3 regions of the Lysobacter firmicutimachus genome follow, and region 3 is predicted to be linked to each of the others. Evidence: predicted binding sites of a transcription regulator. Region 3 holds the regulator's gene; each other region holds the start of a gene.

Region 1 (5,196 bases), 2.0 Mb from region 3:
TGCTCCTGCAGTGGATGGCCGGCCTGGATGCGGTGGAACTGTGGGCGGCCATCGGCCATCGCCGCCTGGTGCCGATCCTGCGCTTCCTGCCGCGCCGGCAGCGCGACCGGTGCGTCGGCGTGATCGAGCCGTTCGCCCGTTCCGACCTCACCGCGCGCTTCACCGTGCTGGACATGGCCGCCTACGTGGCGCCGTTCAACCGCGCGCTGCTCGACGAGCTGATGTAGCCGCCGCAACGCGTCGGGGCGGGCCGCGCCCGACGGCGCCGCAAAAAAAAGAACCCCGCCTCGCGGCGGGGTTCCCGGTGTCGCTGCACGTGGGGCGTGGATCAGAAGTCCATGCCGCCCATGCCGCCCATGCCGCCGGCGCCCGGCATCGCCGGCTCGTCCTTCTTCGGCAGTTCGGCGACCATCGCTTCGGTGGTGATCATCAGACCGGCGATCGACGCGGCGTTCTGCAGCGCGGTGCGGGTGACCTTGGTCGGGTCCAGGATGCCGGCCTCGAGCATGTCGACGTACTCGCCGGTGGCGGCGTTGTAGCCGAACGCGCCCTTGCCTTCGATGACCTTGTTGAGGATGACCGACGGCTCTTCGCCGGCGTTGGTCACGATCTCGCGCAGCGGCGCTTCCATCGCGCGCAGGGCGATGGCGATGCCGTGGTTCTGGTCTTCGTTGGCGCCCTTCAGGCCGGCGATCGCGGCCTTGGCGCGCAGCAGCGCGACGCCGCCGCCCGGGACGATGCCTTCTTCCACGGCAGCGCGGGTGGCGTGCAGCGCGTCTTCGACGCGGGCCTTCTTTTCCTTCATTTCGACTTCGGTCGCGGCGCCGACCTTGATGACCGCAACGCCGCCGGCCAGCTTGGCCACGCGCTCCTGCAGCTTCTCGCGGTCGTAGTCCGAAGAGGTCTCTTCGATCTGCGCCTTGATCTGCTTGATGCGCGCTTCGATGCCCGAGCTTTCGCCCGCGCCATCGATGATGGTGGTGTTCTCCTTGGAGACCTGCACCTTCTTGGCGCGGCCGAGGTCCTTGATGGTGGCCTTCTCGAGCTGCAGGCCGACTTCTTCGGAGATCACGGTGCCGCCGGTGAGGACGGCCATGTCTTCCAGCATCGCCTTGCGGCGGTCGCCGAAGCCCGGGGCCTTGACCGCGCAGACCTTGACGATGCCGCGGATGGTGTTGACCACCAGGGTCGCCAGCGCTTCGCCTTCGACTTCCTCGGCGACGATCAGCAGCGGCTTACCGGCCTTGGCCACGCCTTCCAGTACCGGCAGCAGGTCGCGGACGTTGGAGATCTTCTTGTCGTGCAGCAGGATGAACGGGTCGTCCAGCTCGGCCGACATCGACTGCTGGTTGTTGATGAAGTACGGCGACAGGTAGCCGCGGTCGAACTGCATGCCCTCGACGACGTCGAGCTCGTTCTCCAGGCCCGAACCGTCTTCGACGGTGATCACGCCTTCCTTGCCGACCTTGTCCATCGCCTGGGCGATCAGGTCGCCGATGTTGGCGTCGGAGTTGGCCGAGATGGTGCCGACCTGGGCGATTTCCTTCGAGGTCGAGGACGGCTTGGACAGCTTCTTCAGCTCGCCGACGGCTTCGGTCACGGCCTTGTCGATGCCGCGCTTGAGGTCCATCGGGTTCATGCCGGCAGCGACCGCCTTCATGCCTTCGCGGATCAGCGCCTGGGCCAGCACGGTCGCGGTGGTGGTGCCGTCGCCGGCGTTGTCGGAGGTCTTGGAAGCGACTTCCTTGACCATCTGCGCGCCCATGTTCTCGAACTTGTCGGCCAGTTCGATCTCCTTGGCGACGGACACGCCGTCCTTGGTGATCGTCGGCGCACCGAAGCTCTTCTCGAGCACGACGTTGCGGCCCTTCGGACCGAGGGTGGCCTTGACGGCATTGGCGAGCACGTTGACGCCGCGCACCATCTTGGCGCGGGCATCTTCACCGAAACGGATTTCTTTAGCAGCCATTGTTGCTGACTCCGGGATTTGAGATTGGGGATTCGGGATTGGCTAAGAGCGGATCAGTGGCGGGACACGGGAACGGAGGGGAACGCAGCGCACGCGCTTTGCGAATCCCGAATCTCCGATCCCGAATCCCGGCTCGCTCAGCCGACGATCGCGAGAACGTCGTCTTCCTTGAGGATCTTGTATTCGACGCCGTCCTGCTTATAGGTGCTGCCGGCGTACTGGCCGTAGATGACCTTGTCGCCGACCTTGAGCTTCGGCGCGCGCAGGCTGCCGTTGTCCAGGGCCTTGCCTTCGCCGATCGCGACGACTTCACCCTTGGTCGACTTTTCCTTGGCGGCGTCGGGGATGATGATGCCGCCGGCCGAGATTTCGTCGGCTTCGATCGGCTTGACCACAACGCGGTCGTAAAGCGGCTTGAGATTCATGGCAACCCTCTGTAAGTGCTTGAATGGGTGGGAAAAGAACCGGAATTTTAGCAGTCGCCACCGGAGAGTGCCAACGCCGGGGACGAAAGCGCCCGGACGCGCCGGGACTGGTCGCTAGATGAGGTGCGACGGACGGGTTTCAAGGGGCCGGACGAAAAAAGTCGCAACGCCGTCGCGGTCGGCTGGCCCGGCCCGCGGCCACGAGGCGCCTCCGGCCGCGCCGCGCCGTCTCGGTGCGGGGGAGGACGGACCGGCCGGCCTCGCCGCACGGCTCAGCCCGCGCCGTCGGGCGCCATCGCCTCCAGATAGGCCGTCGGACTGACCCCGAAGTGGCGCCGGAACATGGCGCCGAAGGCGCTGACGCTGGCGTAGCCCGAATCCAGGGCCACCGCAGTGACCGCGGCGCCGGCCGCCAGCCGCTCGACCGCGCTCAGCAGCCCGGCGCGCTGGCGCCATTGGCGCAGGCCGTAGCCGGTTTCGAGGGCGAAATGGCGGCGCAGGCTGCGCTCGGACAGATGCGCCCAGGCCGCCCAGTCGGCCGCGCCGCGCGGGTCGGCCGGGTTCTCGATCAGGGCCTGGGCGATCTTGAGCAGGCGCGGGTCCGTCGGCATCGGCAGTCCGGGGCGACCGGCGCCCGCGGCCGCGGCGGCGATTTCGTCCAGCGCCACCGCGATCAGGCGGGTCCGCGCCGGCGACGGGGCCGCGCCGTCGCCGAGCCGGGCGACGATCTCGCGCAGCAGCGCGGGCACGCGCAGGCCGCAAGGCTGCGTGGGCAGGGCCGCACAGGCGTCGGCGGCCACATACAGGCTCCAGCCGGCGAAGCGCGGACCGTGAGAGCGCAGCGAATGCTCGGCCTGCGGCGGAATCCACACCGCATCCGACGGCGGCACCAGCCAGCGGCCGCGCTCGCTGCCGACGGTCAGCAAACCGCGCCGCGCGCCGAGCAACTGGCCGCGGGCGTGGCGGTGCGGTGCGGTCGCGCGCGGGCCGGGCGTGTCGCGGACCACGGCGATCACCGCCGGGCCGTCGCCGGCGTCGGCCTGCGCGGCGCTCAGCCAGGCGGCGGCGGACGCGGAAGAATCGCGTCCGGCGAGGCCGCGCGAATGAGGATCGGACAAGGTCGGCCTCCGGTTTGGCCGCAACGCGATGGAGATCGGCCGCGGCAACGTAGCAGAGCCGGGGCGCGGCGCCCAAGCTGGCGCTCCCGCCCCCAAAACCGAGGAGCCCCGCCATGCGTCCCCACGACATTCTTCCCGACGGCGCCGACACCACCGTGCTCGGCGGCGCCACCGTGCGCAAAGGCTCGGTCGCGGCGTTCCTGGCCAATGCCCGCACCCTCGCCGACCCGCAGGCCGACGCGGCGGCGCGCGCGCAGGCCCAACGGCACATCCGCGAGGTATTGCCGGCGCTGCGTGCGATCGGCTTGTTCGAGACGATGCAGATCCGCGACCCGCGCCTGCGCGCCTGGGTCGAGGCGCAGGCATGAGCGCGGCCGGCGCCGGCTCGCGCTAACGTAGTGCGGATACCGCCGTCGCGCGCCCAGCCCATCGCCAGGACCCCTCATGACCGCCACCTCCCCCGCCCGCATCGCCGCCTCGCTGGCCGAACTGTGGTCGCCGCGCGTCGTCGCCGAAGTCGACGACGCTTACGTCAAGGTCGCGCGCGTGCACGGCACCCTGGCCTGGCACAGCCACGAGCATGAAGACGAGCTGTTCTTCGTGCTCAAGGGCCGCTTGGTGATCGAACTGGAGGACCGCCGGGTCGAACTCGGCGAGGGCGAGATGTTCGTCGTGCCCAAGGGCGTGCGCCACAACCCGATCGCCGAGGAGGAATGCCACCTGCTGCTGATCGAGCGCAAGACCACCCTGCACACCGGCGACGTGGTCACCGACAAGACCCGTTCGCTGTCCGAGCAACTGCGCCCGCTCGATTGAGCGACCCGCCTGTGCGGGCCGGCGCCGCGCGCAAAAGAAAAGAGCGCGTCCCGTGGAACGCGCTCTTTGGTACGGAGACGGCCTGTCCTCTGCATGGCGCTATCCGGCGCCCTTCCCCCGAACCGACCTCGTGTCTTGCCGAAGTCCCTATCGGCGTAGTGCCGATCTTGCGAAGTCCGTGTAACGGTTGCCAGCCGGCGAGGTCGCGAATGCCGCTACTATCGGTAGCACCAACGGGCAACAAGCGCCATAAGCCGTTGTTTTTGCATGAAAGACGTGGCAAGCCAGAGACCGCTAGTGCACCAGCTATGGCGTCTATCGGTCACCAGGTGAAGATCGGTAGCACAATGCACTCAGCGACCACCCGATACCGGAGATGAGCCGATGACCCCGCAGCAGCGCATCCGTCTCGCCCGCCGCCACGCCGGCCTGTCGCAGGCCGCGCTCGCCGCCGCCGTCGGCGTGCAGCGCAGCGCGGTCGGTCATTGGGAATCGGCGCAGGGCAAGTTTCCGAGCATGGCCCACCTGCGCGAGCTGGCGCTGGTGACCGGGGTGCAGTTCGAGTGGCTGGCCACCGGCCGCGGCAAGATGAATCTCTCCGCCGACACCGCGATGGACTCGGTCGCCGCCGCCGAGGCCCTGCTGATCGACGACCCGTTGGAGCTGCGCCTGATCCTGGCCTTCCGCGAAGCGCCCACCCGCAGCCGGGCGCCGCTGGTCGAAGTCGCCGAGCAGTTGGCCGAATTGCGCACCGGCCGCGCGCGCTCGGCGGTGTCCAAGCGCGCAACCGGATGAGCCGGCGCAGGCGCGCGCGAAACGTGACCGCCTCCGCGCCCGCAAAGCGTGACGCAGCGCAGCAGGCGCTGTC
Region 2 (5,196 bases), 2.0 Mb from region 3:
CGGCAAGACCGGCAAGATCGGCGTGGCCCGCCTGCAGCGCGACGTCGGCGAGCAGTCCAACGTCGGCTTCCTCGCCTCCGACCGCAGCGTCGGCGACCAGTACAACCGCGTGTTCGGCCTGGACTCGCGCATGAAGCTCAACGACAACTGGCTGCTCAACGCCCAGGCGATCAAGAGCAAATCGCGCGAGGAAGGCGACTTCCGCCGCGACGGCGACCTGCTGTTCGCGCAGGCGATCCGCGGCGGCCGCGACTTCACGTTCGACGGCCAGTACATCGACATCTCCGACGATTTCGAAGCCGAGCTCGGCTTCGTGCCGCGCGTGGGCATCAAGCAACTGTACCAGAAGTCGGGCTATCTCAAGCAGTTCCCCGATGCGCCCTGGCTGGTCAACATGGGCCCGACCCTGACCGCCTACCGCACTTGGGACCAGAAGGGCGACACCCAGGACTGGAGCATGGAGCCGGGCTTCGTCGTCAACGGACTGCGCCTGACCAAGATCGAGGGCAACCTGATTCGCGGCTACGAGTACTTCGGCGGCCGCGATTTCTACATGGACGGCTTCAAGCTCGGCGTCAGCAGCGAATGGTTCAAGTGGCTGGGCGGGGAAGTCAGCTACACCCAGCGCGAGACCGTCAACCATCTGCCGGCGCCGGGGCTGGACCCGTTCCTGGCCGACGAACGCCTGTTCAAGCTCAAGTTCACCCTGAGCCCGTTCGCCCAGTTGCGCATCGACCAGTCCTTCATCTGGGACGAGTTGCGCACGCGCCATTCGATCGCCGGGCGGGATTCGGACTCCAAGGTATTTCGCAGCACCCAGTCGTTCACCAAGATCAAGTACCAGTTCAGCCGCTTCTGGGCCGCGCACGTGATCTTCGACTACAAGGCGCTGGATTCGGATACGAATCTGTTCCTGATCCCGCGCGACAAGAAGCTGGTGACCGACCTGTTGGTCAGCTACTCGCCCAACCCCGGCACCGCGTTCTACCTGGGCTATACCGACCAGCAGCAGAACCTGCGCATCAACGAGAACCCGGCCTTCGTCGTCCGCACCCGCGACCTCGACCTGCACAGCGGCAAGCAGCTCTTCATGAAGTTCAGCTACCTGTTCAACTTCTGAGGATGGCGCGCAGGCGCATGGGCGAGGCCGCCGAGTAGCTCCTTACGCATGCATAGGGAGCATCGGTCAGCCCGGCCGGTTTGCCGAACCGGCGTCGTCGCCGCCCCAGGCAGCAGTCGCGACGCGGGCGGGGGCTCGTACTGATGCCGCGGGCTTTCGGCAGTCCGCCAGCCCGAGGAGTTGGCGAGCGCACACGATCATGGATCGGGTAGATCGCATATGGCGTTTCCTGTGGCCGTATCCAGCACACAGGACTCGCCGTAGGCGCAGCAAATCTGCGTACCGCCAAGTTGGCATGTTTCGCCATGCGGAACACAGGCTTTGCACGTTTGCCAGACGCACAGGAGCGGAGGGTTCCCTTGCCCACAGCAGTGCGTGCCAGGTTGGGTGTCGGGAACGCAGGCTTGGTTCAACGCCGCGCATTGCTGCGAAGGAGGTTCTTGCAGCCGCGAACACACTCCGTTAATCGGGGTTAGCCAGGCGTTGCAGCCCGTGTCGCACGGGACCTGGCCTTGGGCGCCGCAATTGCGGCACCAGCCTTGGGCCACTTTCAACGGGTAGTTGCAACGTCCTGCGCATGGCCGCTGGCCATCGGCTCCGCATGGGCGACAGACTCCAGCGGATGGGGCGAGCCCGTGCTGGCAACCTTGTTCGCACGGCGGCTGGCCATTGGCACCGCAACTCACGCAGATTCCGTTGACCGGCCGCGTGCCCGAATTACAGCCGCGGTCGCATGGCATCTGTCCATCCGAGCCACAGCGCCTGCAGAACCCTTGTGCTGGCGACAGGCCTCGATCACACCCGGCATCACAAGGGGGCTGGCCTTCCGCTCCGCAGATATCACAAAGGCCGCTGCGAATCTTCAGGCCCTCGTCGCAACCGGTAATTTCGCAGGGAGGCCTGAGGCGCGCGCCGCAAAGACGGCAGACTCCTTCCGTGGCGCGATCATTAGCGAATTCGCAACTCATGTTGCGTCCGAAGCAGCGGGCCGTGGCTTGCGCCGCATCCGGCGGACAGCAAGGGCCGCCCTCGGCAGTGCCGCAGTGAAAGCAACGATGAGAAGCGATGTCGCAGGCGCCGCCGTCGCACATCTCGCGCATGTTGAACGTGTTGGGCGAAGAGACCCGGCCGTCCGCTGTCCATTTCAAGGCTCGCGTTCCAGGTCCGTCACAACATGCCTGACCCGGGCTGCCGCAGGGCTGCACACAAGTGCCGGTGGCCAGGTCGCAACCCAGTCCGTCGTGGCACGAAACCAAGGGGCCGAACGCGGTGGAAACGGAATCCGGCGCTTTGCAGCACGATTGGCCCACGGCGCCGCAAGCGATCCACAGTCGATCGACGGGCCTGTCGACGATGCGCTGATTGGCTGGCGTTTCGATGATAACGGGAGGATCGATGGGGCTTCCGGTAGTCACCTGATCGGCGGGTGTCTGCGGAGCTACTTGAACGATCGGCTGCTCCCTGACGACCCGATCGGGGCGCGCCGTGAGGATCTGTGTGGGCGCCGACAACGAAGACAGGATCAGGCACAGCACCGCAATGCCTACGATTCTCAGGCGCCCGTGGGGCGGTGACCTTGTTGCCATGATGTCTCCTCCCTGGAAGCCATCAGCTGAGGTCCAATCGGTCAAACGCGGGTCGGCTGACGATGAGGACATGCGATGGCAAGCCTGCGAAGACACGCCGGCGCAGGTGCACGGCGCTGATGCGGGCGGCTTGGGCGGCTTGGTCGCGCTGACGCGGCCCTTAGTTTCGGCGCTTCTCGTTTAGATCGCCCGTAGAAGAGATCCCGTCGTTTCCAGCGGGCGCCACCGCTTTCGCGGGGCTGGTCCGATCAGCGCTTCGCCGGTCGCTCAAGTTCACCCTCAGCCCGTTCGTCCGGATGAAAACCACCCCGTGCTTCATCTGAGACGAGCTACGCACGCCAGTTGCCGGTTCAACTTCCAAGGGCGGAGCGGGCGGGCCCAGGCAAGGAGGCCGCACCTTATATATAGAGCAGGTGCGGCGGCAGGCCCGGCCTCGGGCGGGCCGAGGGGATTCAGCCGCCGGCCGGCCTGGCCGGCGGATACTGCGTGCCTGGCCGGCCCGCGGCCGGCGCGGTCTTCACGGCTTCTTTTGCAAGTGTTTGATATCAAAGCATTTCGGCTCGGCGCCTGCTGGGCCGGCCGGAGCCCCTCCTGCGACGGCGCGCCCGCTTTCTCGTTCCAATCCCGCAACACTGCGGAACTTCCCCCGCCTTTAGCAGTCGTATTAGCCGACTGCTAAGATGACCCCCATGACCGCTATCGCCCAATCCACCGCTCTAGTCGCCAACAACCTGCCTGTGCCCAGCGCGCTCGGTTCGCTGGACGCGTACATCGGCGCCGTGCACCAGATTCCGGTGCTCACCGCCGAAGACGAGCAGGCCCTGGCGCGTCGTTACCGCGAAGAGGAAGACCTCGACGCGGCCCGCGAACTCGTTCACTCGCACCTGCGCTTCGTGGTCCACGTGGCCCGCGGCTACAACGGCTACGGCCTGCAGATCGGCGACCTGATCCAGGAAGGCAACATCGGCCTGATGAAGGCGGTGAAGCGCTTCGACCCGGACCAGGGCGTGCGCCTGGTGTCGTTCGCGGTGCACTGGATCCGCGCCGAGATGCACGAGTTCATCCTCAAGAACTGGCGCATCGTCAAGGTCGCCACGACCAAGGCGCAGCGCAAGCTGTTCTTCAACCTGCGCAAGAGCAAGTCGCGCCTGGGTTGGATGAACGCCGAGGAAGTGCGCCTGGTCGCCAAGGACCTCAACGTCTCCGAGCGCGAAGTGCTGGAGATGGAGTCGCGCCTGTCCGGGCGCGACATCGGCTTCGATGCGCCGTCCGACGAGGACGACGACCACGCGCCGCCGTCGCCGGCCGCTTACCTGCGCGCCGCCGACGAGGACCCGTCGCAGTCCTACGAACGCGAGGACGAAGAGGACAACCAACTGGCCCTGCTGCGCGAAGGCCTGGCCGGTCTGGACGCCCGCTCGCGCGACATCATCAAGCGTCGCTGGCTCGATGCCGACAGCAAGATCACCCTGCAGGAACTGGCCGACGAGTACGGCGTCAGCGCCGAGCGCATCCGCCAGATCGAGGCCAATGCGCTGAAAAAGATGCGCGGCCTGTTCGCGGCCTGATCGCCGCAGCAGATGCAACGATGCGGCAGCGGCCCGGGCGACCGGGCCGTTCGCTTTTGTGCGGCCCGAACGTCGCGGCTGCGCAGCGCAAGCCGCGGATATCGGCGCTCGCGTCGCGGGACTAGCCTGGGGCTTCCATCGTCCTTCGAGGTTTTCGCCGTGATTTCCTACCGCATCGCCGGCTTGTCGCCGCAACCTTTCGCCGCGTTGTTCGCGCTCGACGACGCCCATCTGGTCGCGCACGATATGCGCCGGATGGCCGCCGATTCGCCGCGCGGCTTTCCGTGCCGGGTCTCGTTGACTGACGCGGCGGTCGGCGAAACCGTGCTGCTGCTGACCCACGAACACCAGGCGCAGGGGCCGTACCGCGCCAGCGGCCCGATCTTCGTGCGCGAGGCCGCGCGCCACGCTCAGGTGTATCAGGATCAGTGGCCGCCGGTCCTGTTGACCCGCAATCTGTCGCTGCGCGCTTATGACGCCCAAGGCTGGCTGCGCGAGGCGCGTGTGGTCGACGGCGCGCAAGGCGAACAAGCGGTTCAGGACCTGTTCGCCGATCCGGCGATCGTGCGGGTCGCGGCCCACAACGCGCGGTTCGGTTGCTTCCTGTGCGCGATCGACCGCGCCTGAGCGGGACGCGCGATGCGGCCGCGATGTGCGGACGCCAATCGGCGCCATCCGCAAGGGCGCCCCGCGCGCTCGGCCCACGCAGCATAGGCTGAGAACTGGAAGCGACGTCGCAGGCCCCCGCGCGTACGCTTGCCTGGCCGCGAAAACGGCGGCCAGACTGCGCCGCCGGCTTCGTCCGGAGCCGGCGCACACACCCAATGGAGGGGTACATGCACGCCAAGAAGATGCTGATCGCGGCCGGGTTCGCCGCGCTGATGGCGCTGTCGCACGCGCCGGCGCAGGCCGGCGACGTCAA
Region 3 (5,196 bases):
TCGACCTCGCCCAGGCGCGGTTCGTGCTCGCTCATGCGCTGCAGTTCGCCGCGCACCTGCTGCAGGGTGCGGGTCAGCGACGGGCCTTCCTCGCCGCCGAGGCGGGCGAAGGCGCTTTCGCAGGCGGCGATCAGGCCGGCGGCGTGGGCGTGGCGGCGGTGATCGGCGAGCAGCTTGGCCAGGGCGTCGGGTTCCAGCGCCTCGCGCTCGAGTTCGGCGTACTGGTGCTCGAGCCAGCCGATGCGGTCGCTGACGTCGCCCTGGGCCAGCAGGGTCTCGCGCTCGCGCAGCAGCGCGCTCCAGGCGCGCGCGGCGCGCTCGACCGGTTCGCGCTGGGCTTCGCAGCGGCCGTAGGCGTCGAGCAGGCCGAGCTGGCTGGCCTTGGACATCAGCGCCTGATGCTCGTGCTGGCCGTGGATCTCCACCAGGTGCGCGGCGAGCTCGCCGAGCTGGCCCAGGGTGACCGGGCGGCCGTTGATCCAGGCCCGCGAGCCGCCGTCGGCGCGGATCACCCGGCGGATCTGGCACACCGCGACGTCGCCGTCGCCGGTTTCGTCGAGTTCGTTGTCGCGCAGCCACTGCGCGGCTTGCGGCGCGTCGTCGAGGGTGAAGTCGGCGACCAGTTCGGCGCGGTCGGCGCCGTGGCGGACCACGCCGCTGTCGGCGCGCAGCCCCGACAGCAGGCCGAGCGCGTCGACCAGCAGCGACTTGCCGGCGCCGGTCTCGCCGGAAATGACGGTGAGCCCCGGACCGAAGCTGAGTTCGGCGGCGCTGACGACGGCGAATTGCTTGAGCGAGAGATGGGCGAGCATGCGGCGGCGATTGTGCCCTGACGGCCGGCGGCCTGGGAATGGGAGACGGTCAGCGTCGCAGGGTAGGGGAAGGGGGGCTCACTGGGTGAGATTGGGATTGGGGATTGGGGATTCGGGATTGGCAAAAGCGGTCTCGCCGCGACGGCTGTTGTTCCAGGGAGGGGAGCCGGGATCTCTACAACAGCCTTCGCTTTTGCCAATCCCGAATCCCGAATCCCCAATCCCCGCCCCTTGCACCTACCGGCCGCGACGCCTATATCGACACCATGAACCGCCGATCGTCCGAACCCGTTCTAGACCCGCGTGCGCGGCAGTTGCTGCGCACCCTGATCGGTCGCTACATCCACAGCGGCGAGCCGGTCGGGTCGCAGACCCTGGCCCGGCATGCCGGCCTGGACGTCAGTCCGGCGACGATCCGCAACATCCTCGCCGACCTGGAGGAGGCCGGGTTGCTGAGCGCGGCGCATGCCTCGGCCGGGCGGGTGCCGACCGCGCAAGGCTATCGGCTGTTCGTCGATTCTTTATTGCAGGTGCGGCCGTTGCCGGAGGGCGAGGTCGCGCGGCTGCGCAGCGAGCTGCCGGCCGGCTCGGGCACCCAGGCCCTGCTCGGCAGCGCCTCGGAACTGCTGTCGGCGATGACTCATTTCGTCGGCGTGGTCAGCGTGCCCAAGCGCGAGCAGTTCGCGTTCCGGCGCATCGATTTCGTGCCGCTGGACGCGCAGAGGGTGCTGGCGATCCTGGTGTTCGCCGACCAGGACGTGCAGAACCGCATCATTCAGACCCGCCGCCCCTACGACGGCGGCGAGCTGGAGCGGGTCAGCAACTATCTCAATACCCATTTCGCCGGCCGGCCGGTGGCCGAGATCCGCGCCACCCTGGTGCACGAGCTGCGCCATGCCCAGACCGAGATGCAGGCCTTGCTGACGCAATCGGTGGAGCTGGCCGAGCAGGTGTTGGCCCCGGACGGCGACGACATGGTCCTGGCCGGGCAGACCCGGCTGATGGGCCTGCAGGAGCTGGCCGACCTGGACCGGCTGCGCGAGCTGTTCGAGGCCTTCGCCCGCAAGCGCGAGATCCTGCAATTGCTGGAGCGCACCGTGCGCGCGCCCGGGGTGCGGATCTTCATCGGCGAGGAAACCGGGCTGGCGCCGCTGGAAGGGGTGTCGCTGGTGACCGCGCCGTACACCGCCGGCGGCCGGGTGCTGGGGGTGCTGGGGGTGATCGGCCCGACCCGCATGGCCTACGACCGGATCATCCCGGTGGTGCAGGCCGCCGCCGATGCGCTCGGCGACGCGTTCCAGCCCGGAGAGGGCGGCGAGCCCCCGCAGCCCCACGATCTCTCATAGTCGCGGCGTGAGCCGGGCCCGCCGCGGATAGCCGCGACGCGAGCCGCGACCGAGACCCCTCGCCGTGCGCCCGAGGCGGCCCGGGGCCGAAGCCAAAACCCCCGGCTTTTCTCAATGGGAATAGCGCGGGCGACGGGGTTGCGGACCGGCCGAACGGACCGCGCGGCCGTTCACGAAACCCGCGACTCGACGCCGATGGCGGCCGATCGATGCAGATCCCGGCACTTGAATGCCGCCGCGCCGGCCCCATTGCTGCCCCTGTCGCGGATGGACCGCCAGGAACCAGCATGAACCCACACGATCTGAACCCCGAATCGACCCAGGCCGCCCAGGACGAGGCGCCGGCCGGCGAGGTGCCCGAACTCGACGCCCTGCGCAACGAGTTGAGCAAGCTGCGCGAGGATTCGCTGCGCGAGCGCGCCGAGCTGGACAACCAGCGCAAGCGCGTGGCGCGCGACATCGAGATGGCGCGCAAGTTCGCCAACGAGCGCCTGCTGGGCGAGCTGCTGCCGGTGATCGACAGCCTGGAGGCCGGCCTGGCCGCCGCCGGCGAGGACAGCGGCGCGCTGCGCCAGGGCATGGAGCTGACCCTGCGGCAATTGCTCAAGGTCGCCGCCGACAACGGCCTGGTCGCGGTCGATCCGACCGGCCAGCCGTTCAATCCCGAACACCATCAGGCCATGAGCCTGGTGCCGGCGCCGGGCGTGGCGCCGAACCACGTGGTTCAGGTCTACCAGAAGGGCTGGCTGCTCAACGAGCGCCTGCTGCGTCCGGCCCTGGTGGTGGTCAGCCAGGACGCCTGAGAACGGCGTCCGGGTATCGGCGAAGGGCCGGTACCCGGACCGACGGGGCAGGGCACGGGCGCTTGAACTGCCCGGCACCGGGCCCCAGATAGCGAACATCGGCGGCCGGCGCGCACCGCGCCCCGCCCCTTAAATTCCAAGCATTCGAGAGGGAGCACAGCAATGGGCAAGATCATCGGCATCGACCTGGGCACGACCAATTCCTGCGTCGCGATCATGGAAGGCGGCAAGGCCAAGGTCATCGAAAATTCCGAAGGCGACCGCACCACTCCGTCGATCGTCGCCTTCACCAAGGACGGCGAAGTCCTGGTCGGCGCCTCGGCCAAGCGCCAGGCGGTGACCAATCCGAAGAACACTTTCTACGCGGTCAAGCGCCTGATCGGCCGCAAGATGACCGACGCCGAAGTGCAGAAGGACCTCGGCCTGGTGCCGTACGCGATCGTCCCGCACGACAACGGCGACGCCTGGGTCGCGACCCAGGACGGCAAGAAGATGGCGCCGCAGCAGATCTCCGCCGAAGTGCTGGGCAAGATGAAGAAGACCGCCGAAGCCTACCTGGGCGAGCCGGTCACCGAAGCGGTCATCACCGTGCCGGCCTACTTCAACGACAGCCAGCGCCAGGCGACCAAGGACGCCGGCAAGATCGCCGGCCTGGAAGTCAAGCGCATCATCAACGAGCCGACCGCGGCCGCGCTGGCCTACGGCATGGACAAGAAGGGCGGCGACCGCAAGGTGGCCGTGTACGACCTCGGTGGCGGCACCTTCGACGTGTCGATCATCGAGATCGCCTCGGTCGACGGCGAGATGCAGGTCGAAGTGCTGTCGACCAACGGCGACACCTTCCTCGGCGGCGAAGACTTCGACAAGCGCGTCATCGACTACTTGGTCGACGAGTTCCAGAAGGACCAGGGCATCGACCTGCGCAAGGACCCGCTGGCCCTGCAACGCCTGAAGGACGCGGCCGAGCGCGCCAAGATCGAGCTGTCGTCCTCGCAGCAGACCGAAGTCAACCTGCCGTACGTGACCGCCGACGCCTCGGGCCCGAAGCACCTCAACATCAAGCTGACCCGCGCCAAGCTGGAGTCGCTGGTCGAGGACCTGGTCAAGAAGACCATCGAGCCCTGCCGCATCGCCCTGAACGACGCCGGCCTGCGCGCCAGCGACATCAGCGAGGTGATCCTGGTCGGCGGCCAGACCCGCATGCCCAAGGTCGGCCAGGCGGTGGCCGAGTTCTTCGGCAAGGAGCCGCGCAAGGACGTCAACCCGGACGAAGCCGTCGCCGTCGGCGCGGCGATCCAGGGCGGCGTCATGGCCGGCGACGTCAAGGACGTGCTGCTGCTCGACGTGACCCCGCTGTCGCTGGGCATCGAAACCCTGGGCGGCGTGTTCACCAAGATCATCGAGAAGAACACCACCATCCCGACCAAGGCCTCGCAGACCTTCTCCACCGCCGAGGACAACCAGTCGGCCGTGACCGTGCACGTGCTGCAGGGCGAGCGCGAGCAGGCCCGCTACAACAAGTCGCTGGCCCGCTTCGACCTGTCCGGCATCGAGCCGGCGCCGCGCGGCATGCCGCAGGTCGAGGTGTCCTTCGACATCGACGCCAACGGCATCCTGCACGTCAGCGCCAAGGACAAGAAGACCAACAAGGAACAGAAGGTCGAGATCAAGGCCGGCTCGGGCCTGTCCGAGGAAGAGATCGCCAAGATGGTCGCCGACGCCGAGGCCAACCGCGAGGAAGACCAGAAGTTCCATGAGCTGGTGCAGGCCCGCAACCACGCCGACGCGTTGATCCACAGCGCCCGCAGCGCGATCAAGGAGCACGGCGAGAAGCTGCCGGGCGAGGCGATCGGCCGCGCCGAGTCGGCCATCGCCGAGCTGGAGACGGCGATGAAGGGCGACGACAAGGCCCAGATCGAGGCCAAGTCGCGCGCCCTGGAAGAGGCCGCGCAGTCGCTGTTCGCCGCCGCCGGCGCCGGCCATGCCGACGCCCCGGCCGGCGACGCCGGCGCCTCCTCGGCCAAGTCCGACGACGTGGTCGATGCGGAGTTCACCGAAGTGAAGGACGACAAGAAGTAAGCCGGGATTCGGGATCAGGGATTCGGGATTGGAAGGCCAGGCTTTCCGTCCCGGGTCCCTTTTCCGGTCATAGGTTCCTGCTCTAGCTAATCCCCAATCCCGAACCCCCGATCCCAGCCCATGAGCAAACGCGATTACTACGAAGTGCTGGGCGTT

Evidence for each region. Region 3 encodes HrcA, which represses chaperone genes, less so after heat shock. Its sites were predicted from a motif close to TTNGCACTCNNNNNNNNNGAGTGCNAA; they were not measured.
Region 1: the regulator HrcA is predicted to act here: its motif matches at 2,442-2,468, upstream of V2J18_RS18745 (co-chaperone GroES).
Region 2: the regulator HrcA is predicted to act here: its motif matches at 3,359-3,385, upstream of rpoH (RNA polymerase sigma factor RpoH).

What each region holds. Positions count from the first base shown of each region.
Region 1 covers NZ_JBANDL010000002.1:4,343,985-4,349,180, forward strand. Annotated here, with positions in the region: gene V2J18_RS18735 (hypothetical protein) at 1-227, shown strand, start outside; gene groL (chaperonin GroEL) at 329-1,969, opposite strand; gene V2J18_RS18745 (co-chaperone GroES) at 2,107-2,394, opposite strand; gene V2J18_RS18750 (AraC family transcriptional regulator) at 2,667-3,512, opposite strand; gene V2J18_RS18755 (hypothetical protein) at 3,626-3,880, shown strand; gene V2J18_RS18760 (cupin domain-containing protein) at 3,957-4,328, shown strand; gene V2J18_RS18765 (helix-turn-helix domain-containing protein) at 4,713-5,123, shown strand.
Region 2 covers NZ_JBANDL010000002.1:360,765-365,960, forward strand. Annotated here, with positions in the region: gene V2J18_RS01660 (carbohydrate binding family 9 domain-containing protein) at 1-1,120, shown strand, start outside; gene rpoH (RNA polymerase sigma factor RpoH) at 3,396-4,274, shown strand; gene V2J18_RS01670 (DUF1203 domain-containing protein) at 4,434-4,901, shown strand; gene V2J18_RS01675 (hypothetical protein) at 5,111-5,196, shown strand, end outside.
Region 3 covers NZ_JBANDL010000002.1:2,384,397-2,389,592, forward strand. Annotated here, with positions in the region: gene recN (DNA repair protein RecN) at 1-812, opposite strand, end outside; gene hrcA (heat-inducible transcriptional repressor HrcA) at 1,079-2,158, shown strand; gene grpE (nucleotide exchange factor GrpE) at 2,446-2,961, shown strand; gene dnaK (molecular chaperone DnaK) at 3,124-5,040, shown strand; gene dnaJ (molecular chaperone DnaJ) at 5,161-5,196, shown strand, end outside.